Regions from separate parts of the Aeribacillus sp. FSL K6-3256 genome, predicted to be linked through region 2. Evidence: a T-box and tRNA genes for the amino acid it is inferred to sense, from the RefSeq annotation. Region 2 holds a T-box; the other holds one or more tRNA genes.

Region 1 (6,679 bases), 1.7 Mb from region 2:
CCCGGAGGAAGAGAAAGCAACAGCGATTCCCTGAGTAGCGGCGAGCGAAACGGGAACAGCCCAAACCAAGAGGCGTGCCTCTTGGGGTTGTAGGACACTCGATTAAGGAGTGACAAAGGAACGGGGTAGACGAAGAGGTCTGGAAAGGCCCGTCAGAGAAGGTAACAACCCTGTAGTCGAAACTCCGTTCCCTCCCGAGTGGATCCTGAGTACGGCGGGACACGTGAAATCCCGTCGGAAGCAGGGAGGACCATCTCCCAAGGCTAAATACTCCCTAGTGACCGATAGTGAACCAGTACCGTGAGGGAAAGGTGAAAAGCACCCCGGGAGGGGAGTGAAAGAGAACCTGAAACCGTGTGCCTACAAGTAGTCAGAGCCCATTAACGGGTGATGGCGTGCCTTTTGTAGAATGAACCGGCGAGTTGCGATTTCGTGCAAGGTTAAGCCGAAAGGCGGAGCCGCAGCGAAAGCGAGTCTGAAGAGGGCGAAATAGTACGAGGTCGCAGACCCGAAACCAGGTGATCTACCCATGTCCAGGGTGAAGGCAAGGTAACACTTGCTGGAGGCCCGAACCCACGCACGTTGAAAAGTGCGGGGATGAGGTGTGGGTAGGGGTGAAATGCCAATCGAACTTGGAGATAGCTGGTTCTCTCCGAAATAGCTTTAGGGCTAGCCTCAAGGGAAGAGTCTTGGAGGTAGAGCACTGATTGGACGAGGGGCCCCCATCGGGTTACCGAATTCAGTCAAACTCCGAATGCCAATGACTTATCCTTGGGAGTCAGACTGCGAGTGATAAGATCCGTGGTCAAAAGGGAAACAGCCCAGACCGCCAGCTAAGGTCCCAAAGTATACGTTAAGTGGAAAAGGATGTGGAGCTGCTTAGACAACCAGGATGTTGGCTTAGAAGCAGCCACCATTTAAAGAGTGCGTAATAGCTCACTGGTCGAGTGGCTCTGCGCCGAAAATGTACCGGGGCTAAACGTATCACCGAAGCTGCGGGTTGACACCGTTGGTGTCAGCGGTAGGAGAGCGTTCTAAGGGCATCGAAGCCGGACCGGAAGGACCGGTGGAGCGCTTAGAAGTGAGAATGCCGGTATGAGTAGCGAAAGAGGGGTGAGAATCCCCTCCGCCGAAAGCCTAAGGTTTCCTGAGGAAGGCTCGTCCGCTCAGGGTTAGTCGGGACCTAAGCCGAGGCCGAAAGGCGTAGGTGATGGACAACAGGTTGATATTCCTGTACCACCTCCTCACCGTTTGAGCAATGGGGGGACGCAGGAGGATAGGGCAAGCGCGCGGCTGGATGTGCGCGTCCAAGCAGTTAGGCTGGCAAGCAGGCAAATCCGCTTGCCGGAAGGCTGAGCTGTGATGGCGAGGGAAAGGAAGTACCGAAGTTCCCGATTCCACACTGCCAAGAAAAGCCTCTAGCGAGGTGAGAGGTGCCCGTACCGCAAACCGACACAGGTAGGCGAGGAGAGAATCCTAAGGTGAGCGAGAGAACTCTCGTTAAGGAACTCGGCAAAATGACCCCGTAACTTCGGGAGAAGGGGTGCTCATCAAGGTGATAAGCCATGATGAGCCGCAGTGAAAAGGCCCAGGCGACTGTTTAGCAAAAACACAGGTCTCTGCGAAACCGTAAGGTGAAGTATAGGGGCTGACGCCTGCCCGGTGCTGGAAGGTTAAGGGGAGCGCTTAGCGAAAAGCGAAGGTGCGAACCGAAGCCCCAGTAAACGGCGGCCGTAACTATAACGGTCCTAAGGTAGCGAAATTCCTTGTCGGGTAAGTTCCGACCCGCACGAAAGGCGTAACGATCTGGGCACTGTCTCAACGAGAGACTCGGTGAAATTATAGTACCTGTGAAGATGCAGGTTACCCGCGACAGGACGGAAAGACCCCGTGGAGCTTTACTGCAGCCTGATATTGAATGTGGGTACAGCTTGTACAGGATAGGTAGGAGCCAGAGACGCGTGAGCGCCAGCTTGCGCTGAGGCGACGGTGGGATACTACCCTGGCTGTACTGACATTCTAACCCGCGCCCCTGATCGGGGCGGGAGACAGTGTCAGGTGGGCAGTTTGACTGGGGCGGTCGCCTCCTAAAAGGTAACGGAGGCGCCCAAAGGTTCCCTCAGAATGGTTGGAAATCATTCGGAGAGTGCAAAGGCAGAAGGGAGCTTGACTGCGAGACCTACAAGTCGAGCAGGGACGAAAGTCGGGCTTAGTGATCCGGTGGTTCCGCATGGAAGGGCCATCGCTCAACGGATAAAAGCTACCCCGGGGATAACAGGCTGATCTCCCCCAAGAGTCCACATCGACGGGGAGGTTTGGCACCTCGATGTCGGCTCATCGCATCCTGGGGCTGTAGTCGGTCCCAAGGGTTGGGCTGTTCGCCCATTAAAGCGGTACGCGAGCTGGGTTCAGAACGTCGTGAGACAGTTCGGTCCCTATCCGTCGCGGGCGCAGGAAATTTGAGAGGAGCTGTCCTTAGTACGAGAGGACCGGGATGGACGCACCGCTGGTGTACCAGTTGTCCCGCCAGGGGCATCGCTGGGTAGCTATGTGCGGAAGGGATAAGCGCTGAAAGCATCTAAGCGTGAAGCCCCCCTCAAGATGAGATTTCCCATCGCTAAACGCGAGTAAGATCCCTTGAAGATGACGAGGTAGATAGGTCCGAGGTGGAAGCGTGGTGACACGTGGAGCTGACGGATACTAATCGATCGAGGACTTAACCAAGAAAGAGCATCTATTCGTGAAGGAACCGTTATCTAGTTTTGAAAGAATTATGGACTTTTATTTACTTTGCATATGTCCTCTGGTGATTTTTGAATTGGAGGATTAGCTCAGCTGGGAGAGCACTTGCCTTACAAGCAAGGGGTCGGCGGTTCGATCCCGTCATCCTCCACCATACAGTATATCGATTCAGCTCAATTGGCAAAGCACGGTCGAGATATCGTCTTTCATGCTGCTTCATCGTACCAATTGAACTTTTCCTTGGACAAGATTTCTAAGATTGGAACGACGATCAAATGAAGCAAGACTGATTATTGATTGTTGTATTCATCATGCCGGTGTAGCTCAATTGGCAGAGCAACTGAATCGTAATCAGTAGGTTGGGGGTTCGATTCCTCTCGCCGGCATCATTAAAGGTGTTGCATATTGAGCAGGAACTTTTAGATTAGTCGTCAGAGAAACGAGCAATGCTTCGACGAACAATCAGAGAGTTGTCCCGACGCATCCAACATCCTCGAAAAGACTGGCAGAGGAAGGGACATCTGACAAATGAAAAATGGATTAGGAGAAAAAAATTTTTTATGAGCCATTAGCTCAGTCGGTAGAGCATCTGACTTTTAATCAGAGGGTCGGAGGTTCGAATCCTCCATGGCTCACCATTTTGACGCGGGTGTGGCGGAATTGGCAGACGCACTAGACTTAGGATCTAGCGCCTTACGGCGTGGGGGTTCAAGTCCCTCCACCCGCATAATACGCGGAAGTAGTTCAGTGGTAGAACACCACCTTGCCAAGGTGGGGGTCGCGGGTTCGAATCCCGTCTTCCGCTTTTCTCTGCCGGGGTGGCGGAATTGGCAGACGCACAGGACTTAAAATCCTGCGGTAGGTGACTACCGTACCGGTTCAAGTCCGGTCCTCGGCACCATATTTGCGCCCGTAGCTCAATTGGATAGAGCGTTTGACTACGGATCAAAAGGTTAGGGGTTCGACTCCTCTCGGGCGCGCCATATCGGGAAGTAGCTCAGCTTGGTAGAGCACATGGTTTGGGACCATGGGGTCGCAGGTTCGAATCCTGTCTTCCCGACCAGGGAATTTAAAGGGGCCTTAGCTCAGCTGGGAGAGCGCCTGCTTTGCACGCAGGAGGTCAGCGGTTCGATCCCGCTAGGCTCCATATTTAATTTGGCGGTGTAGCTCAGCTGGCTAGAGCGTACGGTTCATACCCGTGAGGTCGGGGGTTCGATCCCCTCCACCGCCATTTTTCGGACCTTTAGCTCAGCTGGTCAGAGCAGACGGCTCATAACCGTCCGGTCGCAGGTTCGAATCCTGCAAGGTCCACCATCTTTATTATATGGAGGAGTACCCAAGTCTGGCTGAAGGGGTCGGTCTTGAAAACCGAGAGGCGGGTCAAACCGCGCGGGGGTTCGAATCCCTCCTCCTCCGTCATTATTATCGCGGGGTGGAGCAGTCCGGTAGCTCGTCGGGCTCATAACCCGAAGGTCGCAGGTTCAAATCCTGCCCCCGCAACCAATGGTCCCGTAGTGTAGCGGTTAACATGCCTGCCTGTCACGCAGGAGATCGCGGGTTCGATTCCCGTCGGGACCGCCATTAATTATTGATTCAACAGCTGTAGGAGGAATTTTTCAAGTACAGCAGGTTGTGTCAATGAATTCTTTCTTTAATGATGGATTGTACATAATTTTTTATCGGAGTTTTACGGCTCGGTAGCTCAGTCGGTAGAGCAAAGGACTGAAAATCCTTGTGTCGGCGGTTCGATTCCGTCCCGAGCCATTGTTTTATTAATTGCGGCGACTGTGGCGAAGTGGTTAACGCACCAGATTGTGGCTCTGGCATTCGTGGGTTCGATTCCCATCAGTCGCCCCATTTGCCTATAGTTAAGTATTTATTTCTATCATCAGCTTATTATGCGGGTGTAGTTTAGTGGTAAAACCTCAGCCACGAGCGACACTTCAATGAATAATCTGCGAGTTGCCTCGACGCATTTACATCCTCGAACAGTGCTGGAAGAGGAAGAGGCATGGAAATTGCGTGTTTATCATTTAAATAGAAAAATAAATATTTTCGCGCGGGTGTAGTTTAGTGGTAAAACCTCAGCCTTCCAAGCTGATGTCGTGGGTTCGATTCCCATCACCCGCTTAATATGGGCTTGTAGCTCAGCTGGTTAGAGCGCACGCCTGATAAGCGTGAGGTCGGTGGTTCAAGTCCACTCAGGCCCATTGCTATTTTTTAAGCAGCCTAGTTGGGCAATTGACATTGCTGCAATTGTCAGTCAAAAGCTGTTCTATTTGGCAAAATGCCTTAAATTTTTTTATATTCCGCAGTAGCTCAGTGGTAGAGCATTCGGCTGTTAACCGAACGGTCGCAGGTTCGAATCCTGCCTGCGGAGTCATTTCGAAATCAAAAAAAGCGTTGCAGTTTGCAACGCTTTTTTTGTCTTCTTGTAATTTTAATCATTTTTCGCATATGGTTCTTTTTCTGTTAATGGAAGATCTCCCCATAAAACTGTTAAATCCTCTTCATCAAGCATTTTTTCATATCGTTTATGTTCATGTGACGGATAGACGTTTACGTTTTTTCCCTCAATATCTGTATAAATGAAGTTTTCAATATCTTCAATATATCCAATTTCATCATCGGAATTATACATATCTCCGTACGATAACGGTGGAGTTCTTACATCTTGCGGTGTTTCTGACGTTCCGTATTCGATAACATCTTGAAAATAATCATACGGCTCAGTAACAGCGGTATTTTCATGGTCGATTTGAGAGGATCCGTGAAAAGTCGCATCAAGTATTTCTTCCTCTACAGGTCTTTCATGAGAAATCGTTTGAACTAGAGTATGTTCTTTGCATGTTTTGGCTGTCGGTATGGCTTTGAGACGGTCTTCATCAATTTTTTTTCCGCAGACGGAACAAGTACCGTATGTGCCCTCATGAATTCTTTCTAATGCTTCAACGATCTCTTCATATTCTTTTTCTAAATGTTTATTTAAAGCTAAATCTTTTTCTCTTTCATACAGTTCGGTCGCATCGTCTCCGGGGTGATTGTCGTAGCTGGAAAGCTCTCCAGTTGATTCATGGTCCAGCCCTTTTTCCAATTGAAAATGATCGTTATTGTCCCAACGTTTTTCAATCTCATTTTTCATGAATATTAATTGCTTTTGGAAATCCTTTAATTTTTTTTCGTCCATGTCCATATGAAAGACACCTTCTTTTTTAGAATCTAAAGCTATTTTGGACGAAAAGGAATAAATTATAACTTTAAAATCATGAAAAAAATTCACCTTTCCAGCCATAAATTTCATCATCATTTTAAAACATGTCAGGAAAGGATTGCTGCTTCCGCGCCTTTTTTAACGCTATGCTTTGAAGCTGATGGCACTTGAAAGGCTAATACAACATCATTCGGCTGAGAAACAGGCTGGCTATCCGATAAAGAGGCTGTGACCTATCGAGATGTTTTTTCAGGAAAAAACATTTGCTCAGCATATTGAAATTGCGAGTGGATGATACAGAACAAATTTCACAGTAAAGCTTAATAAAAAAACACGATAGTAAACATACTATCGTGTTACTGAGATATGATGGTGCTTATGAGCAAACCTGCAGCAAGCAAAAAGCCTAATAAAGTGTTTGTTTGCGATGTTGCTTTCATGGCCGGCATCATTTCAATAGGCTTTGTTTTGCCGACAAATCGCTTCACCGCCTGAATAGCTTTTGGAATGCTAAGAAAAGCAAGAATAGACCACCATGTGGAATAATCAAAAATGATCATAATAAAAATGAGACAGTAAGAAACAATAAACATAATTGCTAAAAATCGAATTGCATTCTGGCGGCCAAGCAAAATTGCTAATGTTTTTCTTCCGTTTTCCTTATCGCCGTCTAAGTCTCTTATGTTATTCGCAAGCATGATGGCGCCGATCGTGATCGCAATCGGG
Region 2 (6,679 bases):
ATCGTTTATTCCTTGTACAACATCACAAATAAAAGAAGTTATAACGAGAGTAATTGAGAACGCTTTGAAAAAAGGATATTCTGCGAAGGATATACAGGTGTTGGCACCGATGTACAGAGGGATTGCCGGCATTGATCAGTTGAATGAAATGCTTCAGGAAATGTTAAACCCCCCTTCAAAAGAAAAAAGAGAGATCAAGCATGGCAACGTTATTTACCGAATCGGGGACAAAGTGCTGCAGCTCGTCAATCAGCCTGATCAAAACGTGTTTAATGGCGATATTGGGGAGATTGTTTCTATTTTTTACGCAAAAGAAAATGTCGAAAAAGAAGATATGGTGGTCATTTCTTACGACGGTATCGAAGTAACCTATACGAAGCAAGATTTTAATCAGTTTACTCATGCTTACTGCTGCTCCATCCATAAAGCGCAGGGAAGCGAATTTCCGATTGTCATTTTGCCGGTAGTAAAAGGCTACTTTCGGATGTTGAGAAGAAATTTGATTTATACAGCTGTTACAAGGAGCAAGCAATTTTTAATTATGTGCGGAGAATGGGAAGCGTTAAAAATGGGAGTATACAACAATCAGGAGTCGATGAGGCAGACAACCTTAAAAGAGAGGCTGAAAACGTCTGAACTTGTCGAGCTGAAAGAGGAGCTTCCTTTTCCACTAGAAGATGCCAACATTGGGATGGAGAACATCACTCCATATGATTTTATGGAAGAGGGCGAAGGATAATAAATTTGTTCCTTTCCATAAGATCGATAACGATTGACAGATGATGCTACAAACAGGGGACAAATTGTTTAAGCATAAAAAGCATGCTTTATAGAGACGTATAATTTTTTTGAAAATGGTAACAAATAGTAGTGTGCATAGCGAGAACATACCGGATTAATAAATAATTAAATAAATGAATAAAGAAGGTGTCCCTGTTTGTTTACATGTCCGAATTGTAAAAGCAAAGATATTGGAAAAATCGGAGTCAATCAGTATTATTGTTGGCATTGTTTTATTGAGCTTACCGTTACAAAAGGCATTATTCACACACATCAAGTAGAAGAAGACGGAACACTAAGTTCTTTAGATGACTTGTTTCCTGAAGAAGATCGTGCGATTTGAGGCGCCTAAAATGGGCGCCTTCATGCATATTTTCGTGAGCATTCCTCAAAATAATAAGAGGAGGGATGCGGGATGAATGAGCGAGAGCGGAAATGGCTTTTCCGAATCATTTTTTTTCTCATTTTATCATTGTTTGTATATATGGTTCTTCAGCTAAAAGTCATTTGGTTTCCTATTTTCAAAATGTTAAAAGCTGTTTTAATTCCTTTTATGCTTTCCGGCTTCATTACCTACTTGCTTCATCCCGTAGTGGAAAAACTTTACCGTTCAGGTGTTCCAAGAACATGTTCGATTCTCATCATCTATTTTATTTTTTTCGGAGGAGTCGGTTTTAGCTTTTATAAAGGTGTCCCAATTTTTGTTGAACAAATGAAAGACCTTTCCGAAAATATCCCTATGTTTACAAAATATTACCAAAGCTGGACGGATAAAATTCATGACGGAACAACCAATTTACCTGGAGAAATTCATCATCGAATTGAATCTTTTATTGCTGGAATGGAAACATCCGTCGCTGCCTTTCTTGAACGGATGCTTTCAAGCATGAAGTCAATTATTGATTATGCTGTTATTATTGGTGTCATTCCCTTTCTCGTTTTTTATATGTTGAAAGATTATGAGAAAATGAAAAAGGCCATTTGGTACTTCACCCCGAAGAAATGGAGACGTGAAGGGAGACGTTTTTTAGAAAACGTCGATGAGTCGCTCGGAAGTTATTTGCGGGGGCAACTATTTGTTTGTTTTCTGATCGGGCTGGCGGCTTCGATTTTGTTTTGGCTGTTTAAAATTAAATATCCGTTAATTTTAGGGACGATTATCGGAATGACCAATATTATTCCTTATTTCGGTCCATTTATCGGTGCGGTTCCTGCTTTGATGGTCGCTGCGACGCTCTCCATTAACAAAATAATTGTAGTGCTTTTCATCATTTTTGGGCTGCAATTTATTGAAAGTAATATTCTTGGCCCTTTCATCGTTGGGAAAAGCCTGCATATGCATCCGATGGTGATTATTATGGCGCTCTTGGCGGGCGGAGAAATCGGCGGAGTGATCGGTTTAATTTTAGCTGTGCCTTTTATCACTGTTCTGAAAGAGATATTGCTGCATATCATCCGTCTGAGGAAAGCGCATTGACAAGCGATTTTTCGTTGTCTATAATTCGTGATAGACATGGAATAAGTGCATGAAAGCGATGACGAATCGAGTATGTTGCAGTCCATCTTAAAAGAGAGGGGCTTCCGAGGCTGAAAGAAGCTCTAGATGAAGGGCAACAGAACGCTAATTCTGAGTGCAGGCAAAACCTGACGAAAATGCCACGTTACGGCAAATGAAGGTGATGAGCAATTGGCTCATAATCAGGGTGGTACCGCGAGTAACTCTCGTCCCTGTGTAAATCAGAGCATTTACATAGGCGAGAGTTTTTATTTTGCGAGAAAAATGAAGACATTTTAGGAGGAATGCCATGAAAAAGCTCACTTCAGCACAAGTTCGTCAAATGTTTTTAGATTTTTTTAAGGAAAAAGGACATTCGGTTGAACCGAGCGCTTCTTTAATTCCGGTTGATGATCCGTCACTATTGTGGATCAACAGCGGTGTCGCAACATTGAAAAAATATTTTGACGGAAGGGTTGTTCCTGAAAATCCGAGAATTACTAACGCACAAAAATCAATCCGAACAAACGATATTGAAAATGTCGGAAAAACAGCGCGCCATCATACATTTTTCGAAATGCTCGGAAATTTCTCAATCGGCGACTATTTTAAAGAAGAGGCGATTGAATGGGCATGGGAATTTTTAACAAGCGAAAAATGGATTGGCTTCGACCCAAATAGATTATCAGTTACTATTCATCCGGAAGATGAAGAGGCGTATGACATTTGGAAAAATAAAATCGGGTTGCCGGAAGAACGAATTATCCGTTTGGAAGGGAATTTCTGGGATATTGGTGAAGGGCCAAGCGGACCAAATACTGAAATATTTTATGATCGTGGAGAAGAATTTGGAAACGATCCAAATGATCCGGAACTTTATCCCGGTGGGGAAAACGAACGCTATTTGGAAGTTTGGAATCTTGTTTTTTCTCAATTTAATCATAATCCTGATGGAACTTACACTCCGCTTCCAAAAAAGAATATTGATACAGGCATGGGCTTAGAGCGAATGGTTTCTGTCATTCAAAATGCGCCGACCAACTTTGACACAGATCTCTTTTTACCGATCATTCAAGCTACCGAAAAGATTTCGGGGGAAGCTTATCGAACCGACAAAGAGAAAGATGTCGCTTTTAAAGTGATTGCCGACCATATCCGCACGGTTACATTTGCTGTTGCAGACGGTGCGCTACCTTCTAATGAAGGCAGAGGGTATGTACTTCGCCGTCTTATCCGCAGAGCGGTTCGGTATGCAAAAACGATCAACATAGACCGCCCGTTTATGTATGAATTAGTTCCGGTTGTAGCGGAAATTATGAACGATTACTATCCGGAAGTAAAAGAAAAAGCATCCTTTGTTCAAAAGGTAATTAAAAATGAGGAAGAGCGTTTCCATGAGACTCTCCATGAAGGGCTTGCCATTTTAGCGGATGTAATCAAAAAGCAGAAAGAACAGGGTAGCCGAATAATTCCAGGCGAAGATGTGTTTCGGCTTTACGACACATATGGTTTTCCAGTGGAATTGACGGAGGAATACGCACAAGATGAAGGCATGGAGCTGGATTATGAAGGCTTTGAACGAGAAATGGAGCATCAAAAAGAACGTGCAAGAAAAGCCAGACAGGATGTCGACTCGATGCAAGTGCAAAGCGGAATTCTTGTGGAATTAAAAGAGGAAAGCAAATTTGTCGGCTACAATACCCTAGAAGCAAATGCACGGGTGCTTGTGATCATAAAAGATGGGGAATTAGTCGATCAAGCCGAGAGCGGGGAAGAGGTCCAAATTATATTGGACGAGACGCCTTTTTATGCTGAAAGCGGAGGTCAAATTGCTGACAAAGGAATCATCAAAAATGATGATGTGGTCTTAAACGTAAAAGATGTGCAAAAAGCGCCGAACGGCCAACACTTGCACCGGGCTGTCATCGAAAAAGGCGTTTTGACAAAAGGAGCAGCAGTTTACGCTTCCGTTTGTGCAGAGTCTAGAAAATCCATCGTGAAAAATCATACAGCGACACATTTGCTGCACCAAGCGCTGAAGGACGTGCTGGGCGTACATGTCAACCAAGCTGGATCGCTTGTTGCTTCCGACCGTCTCCGTTTTGACTTTTCACATTTTGGACAAGTTTCAACAGAAGAGCTGGAAAAAATTGAACGAATTGTAAATGAGAAAATTTGGGAAAGCATTCCAGTCTCTATCGAGCACATGCCTCTTGACGAAGCGAAAGCGATGGGCGCGATGGCTTTATTTGGAGAAAAATACGGAAAAATTGTTCGCGTTGTTCAAGTAGGCGATTATTCGCTTGAGCTTTGCGGCGGATGCCATGTAACAAATACAGCGGAAATCGGACTGTTTAAGATTGTTTCCGAAACTGGAATTGGTGCAGGAACCCGCCGAATTGAAGCGGTGACAGGAAAAGAAGCGTACCGGTTTATGAATGAACAATATTTATTGTTAAAGGAAATTGGGGCAAAACTGAAAGCGAATGTAAAAAATCTGCCGGAGAGAATTGACAGTCTGCAGCAAGAAATAAAAGAACTACAGCGGGAAAACGAATCTCTTACGATGAAGCTTAGCAATCTGGAAGCGGGGAACATCGCTGAAAAAGCGGTAACGATCAAAGGTGTAACAGTTCTTGCGGAAAAAGTTCAAGTGAAAGATATGAACAGATTGCGCGGCATGGTCGATGAACTGAAGCAAAAGCTCGGCTCGGCTATTGTTGTGCTAGCAACGGTATCAGACGGAAAAGTAAATTTAGCAGCCGGCATCACAAAAGACTTAGTTGACAAAGGGTTCCATGCTGGAAAATTAATTAAGGAAATTGCAAGCCGCTGTGGAGGCGGCGGCGGCGGAAGACCTGACATGGCTCAAGCGGGAGGAAAAAATCCTGAACGGTTAGCTGAAGCTCTTCGTTTTGTCGAAGACTGGGTGAAATCCGTTTCATAAATTTCATTCATAGTGTAAAATGGATGTAGACAAGCAGATTCGCTTTTTAGTCTAGGAAAGAGGTGCAAAAATTGAGTTCCTTCGATAAAACGATGAAGTTTAATTTTTCAGAAGAACCTGTTGAGACAAATGTCAAGGAAGTTCTAAGTGCCGTATACAATGCACTGGAAGAAAAAGGTTATAATCCGATCAATCAAATCGTCGGCTATTTGTTGTCCGGAGATCCTGCTTACATTCCTAGACATAACGGCGCACGCAATCTGATTAGAAAAATTGAACGAGATGAATTAATTGAAGAGCTTGTAAAATTTTATTTGAAAAACAACCGTGAGGAATAAAATGCGAATCATTGGGTTAGACTTAGGTTCAAAAACATTAGGAGTTGCGGTAAGCGATGAGCTGGGATGGACTGCTCAAGGTGTGGAAACGATCAGCATAAATGAAGATGAAGGCGAGTTCGGGATTCAAAGACTCGCTGAACTGATAAAGAAATACGAGGTAGAAAAAATAGTAGTCGGGTATCCGAAAAATATGAACGGCACCGTTGGACCAAGGGGAGAAGCAAGCGAGCGCTTTGCCGCGCTTTTGAAGGAGCAGTTTCAGCTTCCGGTCATTTTATGGGATGAGCGCCTTTCGACGATGGAAGCCGAAAGATTTCTCATTGAGGCGGATGTAAGCCGGCGAAAAAGACGGCAAGTCATTGATAAAATGGCTGCGGTGATTATTTTGCAAAGTTATTTGGACAGTCAACAATAAATTGAGGTGAAATAAGTGGAAGGTGAAAAACATATTACCGTTATTGATGAAAACGGTAATGAACAACTATACGAAATTTTGTTTACGTTTAATTCGGACGAATTTGACAAATCTTACGTTCTTTATTATCCGATCGGCATCGATGATGAGGAAGACGAAGATGGAATAGAAATTCATGCAGCAAGCTACATTCCCAATGAAGACGGTGAAGGCGGAAAGCTGGAGCCTGTGGAAACCGATGAAGAATGGGAAATGATCGAGGCCGTTTTAAATACATTTTTAGAAGAGGAATAAGCACCGTTTTGCGGTGCTTTTTTTGTTGAGGTGATTTACATCCAAATGAAAAAAACAATTTCTTCCTATAAAAAAATGGAGATTTTTGACGAATAAATGCGTGTATGTAGTATAATAATCGGGACGGAAGGAGGATGAATTGATGGCGGATTCGGATTCGAATAAGGAATTTTTGGATAAGAAACTCCAAGAAAAACTGTATATAGCGAAAATTGTTCGAAAAACTGTGTTAACTGTCCTGATTGCCTTTGTTGTTCTATTTGCTGGAGTGATTGGCGGCGGGTATTTATATGTGCGATCTGCATTAAAGCCTGTTGATCCGGATAATAAGGAACCTGTAAAGGTACAAATTCCGATTGGATCTTCCGTATCGCAAATTGCTTCTATTTTAGAAAAAAATGACATCA

The links. A T-box is a leader RNA that pairs with one kind of tRNA and senses whether it is charged. The one in region 2 lies ahead of alaS (alanine--tRNA ligase), so its partner is inferred to be a tRNA-Ala.
Region 1: it has a tRNA-Ala gene. The T-box ahead of alaS (alanine--tRNA ligase) is inferred to sense a tRNA for this amino acid. The anticodon was not compared.

The regions. Positions count from the first base shown of each region.
Region 1 is NZ_CP150188.1:911,722-918,400, forward strand. It holds rRNA gene NSQ84_RS04410 (23S ribosomal RNA) at 1-2,724, shown strand, start outside; tRNA gene NSQ84_RS04415 (tRNA-Val) at 2,821-2,896, shown strand; tRNA gene NSQ84_RS04420 (tRNA-Thr) at 3,056-3,128, shown strand; tRNA gene NSQ84_RS04425 (tRNA-Lys) at 3,305-3,380, shown strand; tRNA gene NSQ84_RS04430 (tRNA-Leu) at 3,388-3,469, shown strand; tRNA gene NSQ84_RS04435 (tRNA-Gly) at 3,476-3,547, shown strand; tRNA gene NSQ84_RS04440 (tRNA-Leu) at 3,555-3,643, shown strand; tRNA gene NSQ84_RS04445 (tRNA-Arg) at 3,649-3,725, shown strand; tRNA gene NSQ84_RS04450 (tRNA-Pro) at 3,729-3,805, shown strand; tRNA gene NSQ84_RS04455 (tRNA-Ala) at 3,817-3,889, shown strand; tRNA gene NSQ84_RS04460 (tRNA-Met) at 3,900-3,973, shown strand; tRNA gene NSQ84_RS04465 (tRNA-Ile) at 3,980-4,056, shown strand; tRNA gene NSQ84_RS04470 (tRNA-Ser) at 4,069-4,158, shown strand; tRNA gene NSQ84_RS04475 (tRNA-Met) at 4,169-4,245, shown strand; tRNA gene NSQ84_RS04480 (tRNA-Asp) at 4,248-4,323, shown strand; tRNA gene NSQ84_RS04485 (tRNA-Phe) at 4,434-4,506, shown strand; tRNA gene NSQ84_RS04490 (tRNA-His) at 4,524-4,599, shown strand; tRNA gene NSQ84_RS04495 (tRNA-Gly) at 4,802-4,872, shown strand; tRNA gene NSQ84_RS04500 (tRNA-Ile) at 4,879-4,952, shown strand; tRNA gene NSQ84_RS04505 (tRNA-Asn) at 5,051-5,122, shown strand; gene NSQ84_RS04510 (TraR/DksA C4-type zinc finger protein) at 5,183-5,935, opposite strand; gene NSQ84_RS04515 (1,4-dihydroxy-2-naphthoate polyprenyltransferase) at 6,310-6,679, opposite strand, start outside.
Region 2 is NZ_CP150188.1:2,637,820-2,644,498, reverse strand. It holds gene NSQ84_RS12760 (ATP-dependent RecD-like DNA helicase) at 1-739, shown strand, start outside; gene NSQ84_RS12755 (hypothetical protein) at 938-1,123, shown strand; gene NSQ84_RS12750 (AI-2E family transporter) at 1,196-2,257, shown strand; T-box leader at 2,307-2,513, shown strand; gene alaS (alanine--tRNA ligase) at 2,586-5,222, shown strand; gene NSQ84_RS12740 (IreB family regulatory phosphoprotein) at 5,294-5,560, shown strand; gene ruvX (Holliday junction resolvase RuvX) at 5,562-5,978, shown strand; gene NSQ84_RS12730 (DUF1292 domain-containing protein) at 5,994-6,272, shown strand; gene mltG (endolytic transglycosylase MltG) at 6,415-6,679, shown strand, end outside.